DNA from 3 places in the Oryzomicrobium sp. genome. Region 2 is predicted to be linked to each of the others. Evidence: predicted binding sites of a transcription regulator. Region 2 holds the regulator's gene; each other region holds the start of a gene.
The links. The regulator sigma-54, encoded in region 2, starts transcription at its own class of promoters, with help from an activator protein. The targets are predictions, from matches to a motif close to TGGCACGCTTNCTGCTNA.

Region 1 (3,991 bases), 150 kb from region 2:
ACAGGGCCAGCCGTTCCACCGCCTGAGCCAGCAGCACCGCCCCCGCCTCGTCCGGGGCGGCATGGCGGGCCAGGGCCTCGCCTTCCAGGCGGGCATTGACGCAGCCCTGGCGCGCCAATGCCCGGGCGTGGGCGGCGCCAACCCGGGCGGCCACCGTCGCGCTGGCTTCGCCGGGCCGGGCGGCAGCCAGTTCCGCCGCCCCCAGGGCCGGCACCTCGACTTGCAGGTCGAGACGGTCGAGCAGGGGGCCGGACAGCTTGCCCCGGTAGCGGGCCACCTGGTCCGGAGTGCAGCGGCAGGGGCGCTGCGGGTGGCCCCGGTAGCCGCAGGGGCAAGGGTTCATGGCCGCCACCAGGCGGAAACGGGCCGGGTAGTCGGCCCGCCGCCCCACCCGGGATACCTGGATGCGGCCGCTTTCCAGGGGCTCGCGCAGGGATTCGAGGACGCGCCGGTCGAACTCGGGCAGCTCATCGAGGAACAGCACGCCGGCGTGGGCCAGGGAGATTTCGCCGGGGCGCGCGTCGTTGCCGCCCCCCACCAGGGCCGGGGCCGATGCGGAATGGTGCGGCGAACGTTGCACGCGACGGCCGAAGACGGCCGGGTCGAACAGGCCGGCGGCGGACAGCAGGGCCGCCGATTCCAGGGCCTCGTCCTCATCCAGGGGCGGCAGGATGCCTTGCAGCCGGGCGGCAAGCATGGACTTGCCGGTGCCCGGCGGCCCCACCAGCAACAGGGCATGAGCGCCGGCGGCGGCGATTTCCAGGGCGCGGCGGGCGGCCGCCTGGCCTTTCACGTCGGCCAGGTCTGGATAAGCAGGCAGCGGCGCCGGGGCCACCGCCGGGGGCGCCAGGCTCGCCTGGCCGGTCAGGTGGGCGCACACCGCCGCCAGGGTGCCGGCGGCGAGCACGGCGCTGCCCGGGGCCAGCACGCCCTCGGCGGCGGAAGCGGCGGGCAGCACCAGGGCGCGCCCCGCGTCCCGGGCCGCCAGGGCCATGGACAGGCCGCCGCGCACCGGGCGCAGTTCGCCGGACAGGGACAACTCCCCCGCCAGTTCCACCTGGTCCAATCCCTTGGTGGGCAACTGGCCGGAGGCGGCCAGCAGGCCGACGGCGATGGGCAGGTCGAAGCGGCCCGAATCCTTGGGCAGGTCGGCCGGGGCCAGATTGACGGTGATGCGCCGGGCCGGGAAGTCGTAGCCGCTGGTGAGCAGGGCCGCCCGCACCCGCTCCCGGGATTCCCGCACCTCGGCCTCGGGCAGGCCGACCAGGGAGAAGGCCGGCAGCCCGTTGGCCACGTGCACCTCCACCGTCACCGGCGGGGCGGCCACGCCGGCCAGGGCGCGGCTGTGGACGAGGGCCAGGGTCATGGCACCGGGTCGCGGATGGCTTCGATCTGGATGGCGATCGCCACTTCGTCGCCGACGAAGGGCAGGTAGGCGGCCATGCCGAACTCGGAACGGCGCAGGCTGCCCCGGGCATTGGCGCCGCACACCGCCTGGCGGGTGAGGGGCTGGGTGCCGCAGGCGAAGTGGTCGATCACCAGGGACACGGGCCGGGTCACGCCGCACAGGGTCAGCTCCCCGTCCAGCCCTACCGGGCGGCCGTCGCGGAAATACATCTGACGGCTACGGAAGGTCAGGGTGGGGTAGCGCTCCACGGCGAAGAAGGAATCGCCGCGCAGGGCCTTTTCCAGGGCGTCCAGCCCGGTATCGACGCTGGCCGCCTCGATGGTCACGTCCACCTCGCCCCGCCCGGCCTCCCGGTCCAGGACCAAGGTGCCCCGGGTCCGGTCGAACCGCCCCCGTTGCAGGGAAAAGCCCAGGTGGCTGACTTCGAACTGGGGAAAGGTGTGGGCCGGGTCGATGGTGAAATGCTCCGGCGCCGCCGTGGCGGGGCCGATGGCCAGGGTCAGCGCGGCCAACAGCACCCCAGACAGGGCGCGCCCAGTAGCCCGCCGTTGCTCCCGGAGCGCGCCGGCCATGGCGGGGTCAGCCCTTGGCGCCGAGCTGCTTTTCCAGTTCGGCGACCCGGACTTCCAGGGCGTCGAGCTTTTCCCGGGTGCGGGCGAGCACCTGGCTCTGGATGTCGAATTCCTCGCGGCTGACCAGGTCGAGCTTGCTGAAGAAGCCGCTCATCAGGCTGCGCACGTTCTTTTCGATGTCGGCCGCGGGGGAGGCGGCGAACATGGCGCTCATGCGGTTGGAGAACTCTTCGAAAGCCTTCGGGTCTATCATGACAACATCCTTAAAAGAAGCATTGCGGCACTGTTTTTGAGTGTAGCACAGGGGGCCGTTTCCGCCCGCCGGCAAGCCTTGGCGGCCAATTTCGGGGCGGCGACGCCATGACGCGGTTTTTACGTGCCCGTCCTTTCTCTTGAGTCCATTTTTATTCCGCCCGGGGGATGCTCTGCCCGCCTTCCCGGCCCGCCCGGGAGGGCTGCCAACGTCGAACGGGCTGCCGGCCGGGGCCTTGCCGCGGCGGTGGAGAGCCTCTGTACCAGAGCCGGCAGAGCGTTATTCACCCCGCAACAGAGCTTCGCACCGTCATGGTGCGTATGCCATGATGTTCGCGCCGCAGCGGTGCGGATTCGTCTTCCAGCATACAAGCCAACGCAGCATCCGTTTGATTTTTAGGCACTTTCCAAACTGGCACAGAGCGTGCTCATACCGCGTTGTAGTTTTTTCACTTGCTGAGACAAAGGAGTCCAACATGCGCAAAACCCTTCTCACCGTTGCCGTCGCCTCCCTGGGCCTGGGCGCCCTGCCGGCCTTCGCCCAGTCCGCTGGCGATGCCGCAGCCCCCGCTGCCGACCCGGCCAGCCCCCATACCCTGACCGCCAACGTGGGCCTGTTCTCCAGCTACCGGTTCCGCGGCATCGACCAGACCAACGGTCATCCCGCGCTGCAAGGCGGCTTCGACTACTCCCACTCCAGCGGCTTCTACGTGGGCAACTGGAACTCCAACGTCACCTCCGGCGCCGGCTACCCCGGCGGCAACCTGGAGATGGACCTCTATGGCGGCTGGAAGCAGGCCTTCGGTGACTTCGGCGTGGATGTGGGCGCGATCCTCTACTACTACCCCGGTTCCGCCAAGGGTCCCCTGGTCGGCAAGACCGGCGGCGACACCGTCACCAACAAGGAACTGTATGTGGGCGGTTCGTGGAAGTTCCTCAGCCTGAAGTACTCCTACGCCATCGACGATTACTTCGCCACCAAGGGCATCGACTCGTCTGGCAACGCCACCGGCCGCAGCACCGCCGGCACTTCCTACCTGGACCTGTCGGCCAACTACGACCTGGGCAACGGCTGGGGCCTTAATGCCCACGTCGGCCAGCTGTTCTACCGGAACGTGAACAACGGCGACTACACCGACTGGAAGGTCGGCGTCACCAAGGACTTCAGCGGCTGGGTGGTGGGCCTCGCCTACGTGGATACCAACGCCAAGGGCAGCTGCAACAGCACCGGTGTGAATCCCTACTGCCTGGCCAAGACCGTCGATACCGACGGCAACGCCAGCACCAGCAAGCACGATGGCGGCAAGGCCACCGCCGTGCTGTCGGTTTCCCGCACGTTCTAACTTCACCGCAGAGGCACACCATGAAACTGGTTACCGCCATCATCAAGCCGTTCAAGCTTGACGAAGTCCGGGAAGCCCTCGCCGCCGTCGGCGTGCAGGGCATCACCGTGACCGAGGTCAAGGGTTTCGGCCGGCAAAAAGGGCACACCGAGCTGTACCGGGGCGCCGAATACGTGGTCGACTTCCTCCCCAAAGTGAAGATCGAAGCCGCCGTGCGCGACGAGATCCTCGACCAGGTGGTGGAAGCCATCGAGAAGTCGGCCTGCACCGGCAAGATCGGCGACGGGAAGATCTTCGTCTTCCCGCTCGAACAAGTCATCCGCATCCGCACCGGCGAAACCGGTGAGGACGCCCTCTAAAGGGAGTTCCACGATGAAACGGCTCTTTGCACGCCTCGGCCTCGCCCTGGCTCTGGT
Region 2 (3,991 bases):
CGGTGGAACCGAGCTTTTCCCGGGCGAACAAGCTGTCGAAGACCGTGGCGCGGGCAATGCCGTTGCGGTTTTCGAAGAGAATGCCGGCCTGTTCGAAGACCCGCTTCTTGCTGGTCGCTTCCAGGTCTAGGACGACGTTTTCGAGAGGAAGGAGTTTGGCGATGAGCTCCATCGGACGATCCACGGAGACGTTGAACGGGCCAGCCTTGAATGCACGGTGCCACCGGTGTGGCGATGGGATTCGGAGCGGGCCGGGAGGAAATCGGGCCGGGGTCTCGGAGACTAAGGGCGAAACGTGGCCGGGAGGATACAGGATTTCCGGTCGTTGCGCTGACGGGGGCTGCGCCCCGGGCAGCGAGGGTCGAGGGGCCCGTGAGGGGAACAGTCGGCGGGCCCCCGCGGGGCCCGGCCGATCCGTTGGTTAGATCACTCGGCGACGGGGATGTTCTTCTCGTCCCGGTGGTGATCCTGGATTTTTTGCTTGTGCTTGATGACTTGGCGGTCCAGCTTGTCGATCAGGCTGTCGATGGCGGCGTACAGGTCGGAATCCTCGCTCTCGACGAAGATGTCCTTGCCGCGCACGTGGACGGTCACTTCGGCCTTTTGCTTCAGCTTCTCGACCGAGAGAATCACGCTTACGTCGATCACGTTGTCGAAGTGACGGATGACGCGGTCCAGTTTGCCGGTCACGTATTCACGGATCGCCGGAGTGACTTCCAGGTGATGCCCACTGATCTGCAGATTCATGGTTCTACTCCTTTAGAGGGACTTGCGGAGATTGGCAGCTGGAATGCCCATCCCCTCCCGGTATTTTGCTATCGTCCGGCGGGCGACGACAATGCCCTGCTGGCCGAGGATGTCAGCAATCTGGTTGTCCGAGAGAGGCTTCTTGGCGTTTTCCGAGCCCACCAGCTGCTTGATGAGGGCGCGGATGGCGGTGGCCGAACAGGCTCCGCCGGTATCGGTGGCCACGTGGCTGCCGAAAAAATACTTCAGTTCGAAGATACCCCGGGGTGAGGCCATGTACTTCTGGGTGGTCACCCGGGACACGGTGGATTCGTGCAGGTCGAGGATGTCGGCGATCTCGCGCAGCACCAGGGGGCGCATCGCCACCTCGCCGTGGTCGAAGAAGGCGCGCTGCCGGTCCACGATGGCCTGGGAGACGCGCAGGATGGTGTCAAAGCGCTGCTGCACGTTCTTGATCAGCCAGCGGGCCTCCTGCAACTGGCCGGACATGCCGCCGCTCTCGCCGCGGGTGCGGTGCTTTTGCAGCAGGTCGGCGTAGAGCCGGTTGACCCGCAGGCGAGGGAAGGCGTCTGGGTTGATGCTCGCTACCCACTGATTGCGCACCTTGCGCACGATCACGTCGGGGATGATGTAGCGGGTTTCCAGGGGCGCGTAGCGGGCTCCCGGGCGCGGGTCCAGGCCCATGATCATGGCCTGCACCGCCTTCAGCGTCTCGTCGTCGCAGCCGAGCTGGCGCTTGAGCCGGGTGAAGTCCCGGTTGGCGAGCAGGTCCAGGTGCTTTTCCGCCAGGGTCAGCGCCAGGTTGCGCACCGGGCCGGCGGGGCGGGCGCGCAGTTGCAGGGCCAGGCATTCCTGGGGACTGCGCGCGCCCACGCCGGTGGGGTCCAGGTTCTGCACGTGCTTGAGGGCGATCTCCAGTTCTTCCGGCTCGACCTCCAGCTCGTGGGGCAGGGCTTCGCCCAGTTCGTCCAGGGACTGGTCCAGGTAGCCGTCGTCGTCCAGGGCTTCGACGATGAAGCTGGCCAGGCTGCGGTCCCGGTCCGACAGGGAGGTCAGGCCCAACTGCCAGTTTAGGTGGTCCTTCAGACTGGTGACGGCGGCCTGGATGTCCTGGCCGTCGCCCTCGTCGTCCCCGTCGTTGTCGCGGCTGCCGCTGGGAAAGCTGCCCTCGGCGAACCAGCCGTCGTCCACGCCGGCGTCGCCACCCTCGGCGGTGTAGTCGCTGCCTTCACCGGATTCACTGGACTCGCCGTTCTCCCCGGATTCGCCCCGTTCCGCCTGGGCGTTGCCGTCGGCCGCCTGCTCGCCGCTGCTCAAGGCGTCGGCAAAGCCCGGCTCGGCGGGGCGGGCGGCGGGTTCGAAATCGTCCTCCCGCTCCAGCAGGGGGTTTTCCAGCAGGTATTGCTCGATTTCCTGGTTGAGCTCGAGGGTCGACAGCTGCAGCAGCTTGATCGACTGCTGCAACTGGGGCGTGAGCGCCAGGTGCTGCGAGAGCTTGAGCTGGAGGCTGGGTTTCATCGGCAGCGGCAACCGGCTGCTGCCTCATGGGGCGGCGCGGCGGCGGGGCGGTGGAGCATGGGCATGGAGCGGGTCGCGGTCACAGGCGGAAATGCTCGCCCAGGTAAACCTTGCGCACGTCGTCGTTGTGCACGATCTCGTCCGGGCGACCGGCGGCCAGCACGCGGCCCTCGTTGATGATGTAGGCCCGGTCGCAGATACCCAGGGTTTCGCGCACGTTGTGGTCGGTGATCAGCACGCCGATGCCGCGGGCCTTGAGGAAGCGGATGATCTTCTGGATTTCCAGTACGGCGATCGGGTCCACCCCGGCGAAGGGCTCGTCGAGCAGCACGAAGCGTGGATTGGTGGCCAGGGCCCGGGCGATCTCGACCCGGCGCCGCTCGCCGCCGGACAGGGCCACCGCCAGGGTGCCGCGCAGGTGGCCGATGTGCAGCTCGTCGAGCAGGGATTCGAGGCGGTTCTTCACCTCGTCCTCGGGCAGGTTCTGCAGTTCGAGCACGGCCTGGATGTTCTCGGCCACGTTCAGCTTGCGGAACACCGACGCTTCTTGGGGCAGGTACGAAAGGCCTTGATGGGCACGCTGGTGGATCGGCTGGTGGGTCAGCCGGGCCTCGTCCAGGTAGACCTCGCCGCCGTCGGCGGCCACCAGGCCCACCACCATGTAGAAACAGGTGGTCTTGCCCGCGCCGTTGGGGCCGAGCAGGCCGACCACCTCGCCGCTGGCCACGTCGAACGACACGTCGTGGACCACGGTGCGCTTCTTGTAGCGCTTTTGCAGGTTGTGGGCAGATAGGCGGCTCTGGCTGGCCGGCGCCGGCTGGGCCGGGGCGGTGGAGGTGAGGGTGGCGGCGTTCATGCGGTCATTCGTCATCGAGGCCGCGCACGACGCGGCGGATGATCTCCATGGAAAAACCCCGCTGGGCGAGGAAACGCATCTGTTTGGCCCGTTCCGCCGCATCCGCGGCGGGGGTGCCGAATTTCTTCTGCCAGACCGACTTGGCCCGGGACGACTCGTCGTCGGCCTGGGCCAGGGCGGTGGCGATGGTGGCGTCGTCGACTCCGGCCGTCGCCAGCTCCTGGCGCAGCCGCTGGTTGCCGTAGCGGCCGGCGCGCACCGTCACGCGCATCTCGGCGTAGCGGTCGTCCGAGAGCAGCTTGCGGGCGGCCAGCTCGTCGAGCAGCCGGTCCAGTTCCTCGCGGCTTTCCGCGTGGGGCGCCAGCTTGCGCGCCAGTTCGGACCGGGAATGTTCGCGGCGGGCGAGTAGGGCGACGGCCCGTTCCCGCAGGGAGCGTTCGGTCGGCGCCATGCGCTCCCGGGGCCGGCCTTAGGCCTCGGCCGGGGCCGCCACGCCGGTGGGCAAGGCGACGCCGACGGCGGCGCGGATTTTGGCCTCGATCTCGGCCGCGGTTTCCGGACGCTGGCGCAGGTACTCGCGCACGTTGTCCTTGCCCTGGCCGATCTTCTCGCCGTTGTAGGCATACCAGGCGCCAGACTTCTCGACGATCTTGTGGGCCACGCCCATGTCGATGATCTCGCCTTCCCGGGAGATGCCCTCGCCGTAGAGGATGTCGAAGATGGCCTCGCGGAACGGGGGCGACACCTTGTTCTTCACCACCTTGACCTTGGTTTCGTTGCCGATCACCTCGTCGCCCTTCTTGATGCCGCCGATGCGGCGGATGTCGAGGCGCACCGAGGCGTAGAACTTGAGCGCGTTGCCGCCGGTGG
Region 3 (3,991 bases), on a different contig from region 2:
GGGCGCTGAAATCGAGAGAATCCGGGGCGGTCGTAGGCCCCGGGGAGCAGCGCAAATGACAACGCCCTCGCAAGAGGGCGTTTCCGTTGGGGCATCTAGTATCGCCGCCGGTCGCTTGCGCTGCCGCCGTTCAGATCGAATTCAGACCGAGTCGATCAGGCGGCTGCCGGTGCCGGCCTGCTTCTGGCCGTCGGGACCATAGACACCGCTACCGGCCTGGTGCCGCTGGAGGAGCACCTGGAGGGCGCCGCTGGCCCCCTGCAGACGTTGGGAGATCAACTGGCCGTTGAGCCCATTCAATTCCTGGGCCTGGTGGGCGAGGGATTGCAGGCGTTCCCAGGCGGCGCGCATCTCCGCGGTACCGTGAGCTTCCAGGTAACCGTGGAAACCGGCGCGGTCATTGGTGAAGCCGGCGACCTGGAGCAGGTAGCGGCGTTCATCGGCGATGCGGTTGAGTTGCTGGACCAGGGGGGTCTTGGCGGCCACCAGGGCGTCCAGACTGTCGACCTGGCCGGCGGTGAGGGCGGCCTGCTCCTGTTGCAGCAAGGTGACGAACTGGCCGATGGCCGACTCCTCCTGACTCAGCAGGGTAGCGAATTCACCTGGTGTGGCGGCTGCGGGAGGCGTGGCAGTAGCCATTCGGACTGATCAGGCCTGACGGCCGGCCCGTTCCGGGCTGCCCTGGACCAGTTCCCGCGCGGTGGCGAGCAGGCGATCAGCAATGGCGCCGGAATTGATGGAGAAGCGGCCTTCGCTGATGGCCTGGCGGATGGCGGCCACCCGGCCGGCGTCGAAGGGGCTGTCGCTGCTGGCGGCCTCTTCACTGCGGGACAGGCTGACGCGCACATCCTCGCCGGACGGCGCTTCCTCGGTACGGGTTTGCTGCCGGACGCGCGCGTCGCCGGCAGCGTAGCTGCCGGTGGTACTGGCCGGTGGGGTGGCAGAGGGTGAGATTTTCACGATGGGCCTCTGAAATAGTTTCCTAGCAAATCCTTCTATCGGCACAACGGCGAGAAACTTGAGGCCCTTTGTTATGCCGTTTTGCAAATCGCATTGCCGGGCCCGGGCATCAAGCAGATGCATCCGCTTGAATTGTAGCCGATTTCACCCACAGCGGGCGGGAACGGGGCGTTAAAAGCTGACTTCGACGATCCCGCCGGCACGGGCGGTGCCGCTGACGGTCTGGCCATTGGCTGTGCGCACCTGGGCGGGTTGGCCTTCTGCTGCGTTCGACAGGGCGGTGCCCTCGGCGCTCACCGAGAAGCCGGCCCCCTGGGACACCAGCTTGACTGGTTGGCCCTGGCGCACCACCAGCGGTGCGATCAACTGGTCGGCCCGGATCGGCTGGCCGGCGGCGATGGCGTTGCGCAGGCTTTTGCCCACTAGTTGCCCGGTATCGGTGACTACCCCGGCCGGCAGGGTGGCCAGGTCGCCGCTGGCCAGGGCCACGTCGGCGGCCTGGAGGGGCTGGTTGGGGGCCAGGGGGCGGGCCGATACCAGGTAATTGCCCATCACGCTGACGGTGACCGGCACGAACACGGTCCAGCCGGCCGGCGCGTTGCAGCGCACGCCCACGGTGGAGCGCCCCCACAGCCGGGCGCCGTTGGGCAGGAAAGCCTCGACGGCAGGGCAGGGGGTGAGCTGGGTACGCGGGTCCAGGGTGCCGATGCTGCTGCTGACCCGGCCGGGCAACCCCTGGGTCTGGGTTGCCAGGAAGCGGTCCACCGCGTTGTACACCACGGCCTCCACCCCGTTGCCCTGGGCATGTCCCGGCAGGGATGCCAGGGTTAACAGGAAGACGAGCAGCGGGGCGAGCAGACGAGGCATGGGATCGGCATCGGAGTGGCGGGGCAGGGCTATTGTGCCCCAGGGGCGGGCCCCCGGCAAAACTTGCCGGATGGCATGGATAGGAGCGGCGCCGGCGGCATCGCCCGGGCCGTGACCCCGGCCCTGCACGGCGTTTCCCGGGGCTGGCGGAGCAAGAAGGGAGTTGGCATGAAATCCGCTAAGGAAAAGCCAGTCTTCTCCAGCGAGGTTTCCCGTGGTGGCCAGCAAACTCGATCAGCTCATCAACGTCCAGCGCCAGGCGCTCGGCGTGCGCTCCCAGCGCCAGCAGATCCTGGCGGCCAACATCGCCAACGCGGACACCCCCAACTACAAGGCCCGTGACATCGATTTCCAGTCGGTGTTCGCCGATGCGGTGGCCGGCAAGAGCCAGGATAGCGGCGTCGATCTGGCCCGCACCAACACTCGCCACCTGTCCGGCACCGGCAGCCCGTCGCCCTTCCCGGTGCTCTACCGCCGCGACGTGCAGTCGAGCGTGGACGGCAACACGGTGGACATGGACACCGAACGGGCCTCCTTCACCGACAACGCCCTGCACTACGAAGCTGCCGTGACCTTCATCTCCGGCCAGTTCCGCACCATGCAGTCGGCGATCCAGAGCAACAACGGCTGACCTTCGGCGCCCGCCAACGAACAGGAATAATCACCATGAGCATGTTGAGCGTCTTCAATATCGCCGGCAGCGCCTTGACCGCCCAGTCCATGCGCCTGAACACCGTGGCCAGCAACCTGGCCAACGCCGACTCCATGGTCTCGGCCAACGGCCAGCCCTACCGGGCCAAGCAGGTGGTGTTCGAAGCGGTGCCGATGGGCTCCACCCAGGCCTCCATGGGGGTCAAGGTGCAGCAGGTGGTGGAAAGCGCCGCCCCGGGCCGCCTGATCTACGACCCCCGCAGCCCGGCGGCCAACGCCGACGGCTACGTGACCATGCCCAACGTGGACGTGGTCGAGGAAATGACCAACATGATTTCCGCCTCCCGGTCCTACCAGACCAACGCGGAAGTCATGAATACCGCCAAGACTCTGCTGATGCGCACTCTCAATCTCGGCCAGTAAGCCGCGCATCCATACCCTGTTACGTAGGAGACCACCATGTCCACCGTCCAGTCCTCCACTGATCCCCTGGCTGCGTACAAAAGCGGCTCGTCGAGTTCGTCCGGGTCCAAGTCGTCCGGTTCCAGCACGACCGCTTCCGACATGCAGACCACGTTCCTCAAGCTGCTCACCACCCAGCTGCAGAACCAGGATCCGCTCAACCCCATGGACAACGCCCAGATGACGTCCCAGTTGGCTCAGATCAACACCGTCAGCGGCATCGAGAAGCTCAACACCACCATGGCGCAGATGATGTCGGCCTTCACGGATGCCCAGGGGGTGCAGAGCGCCGCCCTGCTCGGCAAGAACGTGCTGACCAGCGGCAACACCCTGGCGCTCGGCGAGAACGGTGGCCTGGCGGGGATCGAGCTGGGCAGCGCCGCCGACAAGGTGGTGGTCAACATCAAGGATTCCACCGGCCAGGTCGTGGCGACCGAGGAGCTGGGTGCCAACAGCGCCGGCAGCTTCGCCTTCATCTGGGACGGCAAGGGCGCCGACGGCACGGCGCTGCCCCAGGGCAGCTACACCTTCGACGTGACGGCCTCCAAGAGCGGCAGTGCCGTCAAGGCCACTGCGCTGCAACTTGGCACGGTAACTGCATTGGTTCGTACCAGTACCGGATTCAACCTGGATCTGGGCTCCCAGCAGGTGTCGTTCTCCGACGTCCGCCAGATTCTCTAAGCCCGCCGTCCATCCAGACCGGCAAAAAGCGCCGGCAGCCCGGTAAAAACGATCAGTCAGGAGTTAGAACATGGCATTCCAACAAGGCTTGAGTGGACTCGCCGCCTCGTCCAAGGCGCTGGATGTGATCGGCAACAACGTTGCCAACGCGAGCACGGTCGGCTTCAAGGCGGCAAACGCCCACTTCGCCGACGTCTATGCCAACGCCCTCAACGGGGGCGGCGCGATGCAGGTGGGCATCGGCACCTCGCTGGCGGCGGTGGTCCAGCAGTTCACCCAGGGCAACATCACCACCACCAACAACCCCCTGGACATCTCGATCAACGGCAACGGCTTCTTCCGCATGAGCCAGAACGGGGCCATCACCTAC

Region 1: the regulator sigma-54 is predicted to act here: its motif matches at 2,646-2,663, upstream of V7Z98_RS04980 (TorF family putative porin).
Region 3: the regulator sigma-54 is predicted to act here: its motif matches at 1,992-2,009, upstream of flgB (flagellar basal body rod protein FlgB).

What each region holds. Positions count from the first base shown of each region.
Region 1 is NZ_DAISLS010000004.1:163,760-167,750, reverse strand. It holds gene V7Z98_RS04995 (YifB family Mg chelatase-like AAA ATPase) at 1-1,366, opposite strand, end outside; gene V7Z98_RS04990 (YceI family protein) at 1,363-1,980, opposite strand; gene V7Z98_RS04985 (accessory factor UbiK family protein) at 1,988-2,233, opposite strand; gene V7Z98_RS04980 (TorF family putative porin) at 2,709-3,575, shown strand; gene glnK (P-II family nitrogen regulator) at 3,596-3,934, shown strand; gene V7Z98_RS04970 (ammonium transporter) at 3,948-3,991, shown strand, end outside.
Region 2 is NZ_DAISLS010000004.1:16,396-20,386, reverse strand. It holds gene ptsN (PTS IIA-like nitrogen regulatory protein PtsN) at 1-172, opposite strand, end outside; gene hpf (ribosome hibernation-promoting factor, HPF/YfiA family) at 427-747, opposite strand; gene V7Z98_RS04335 (RNA polymerase factor sigma-54) at 760-2,265, opposite strand; gene lptB (LPS export ABC transporter ATP-binding protein) at 2,345-3,121, opposite strand; gene recX (recombination regulator RecX) at 3,126-3,572, opposite strand; gene recA (recombinase RecA) at 3,591-3,991, opposite strand, start outside.
Region 3 is NZ_DAISLS010000012.1:32,519-36,509, forward strand. It holds gene motD (flagellar motor protein MotD) at 1-9, shown strand, start outside; gene V7Z98_RS12740 (flagella synthesis protein FlgN) at 142-639, opposite strand; gene flgM (flagellar biosynthesis anti-sigma factor FlgM) at 649-960, opposite strand; gene flgA (flagellar basal body P-ring formation chaperone FlgA) at 1,132-1,827, opposite strand; gene flgB (flagellar basal body rod protein FlgB) at 2,042-2,458, shown strand; gene flgC (flagellar basal body rod protein FlgC) at 2,494-2,901, shown strand; gene V7Z98_RS12765 (flagellar hook assembly protein FlgD) at 2,938-3,621, shown strand; gene flgE (flagellar hook protein FlgE) at 3,692-3,991, shown strand, end outside.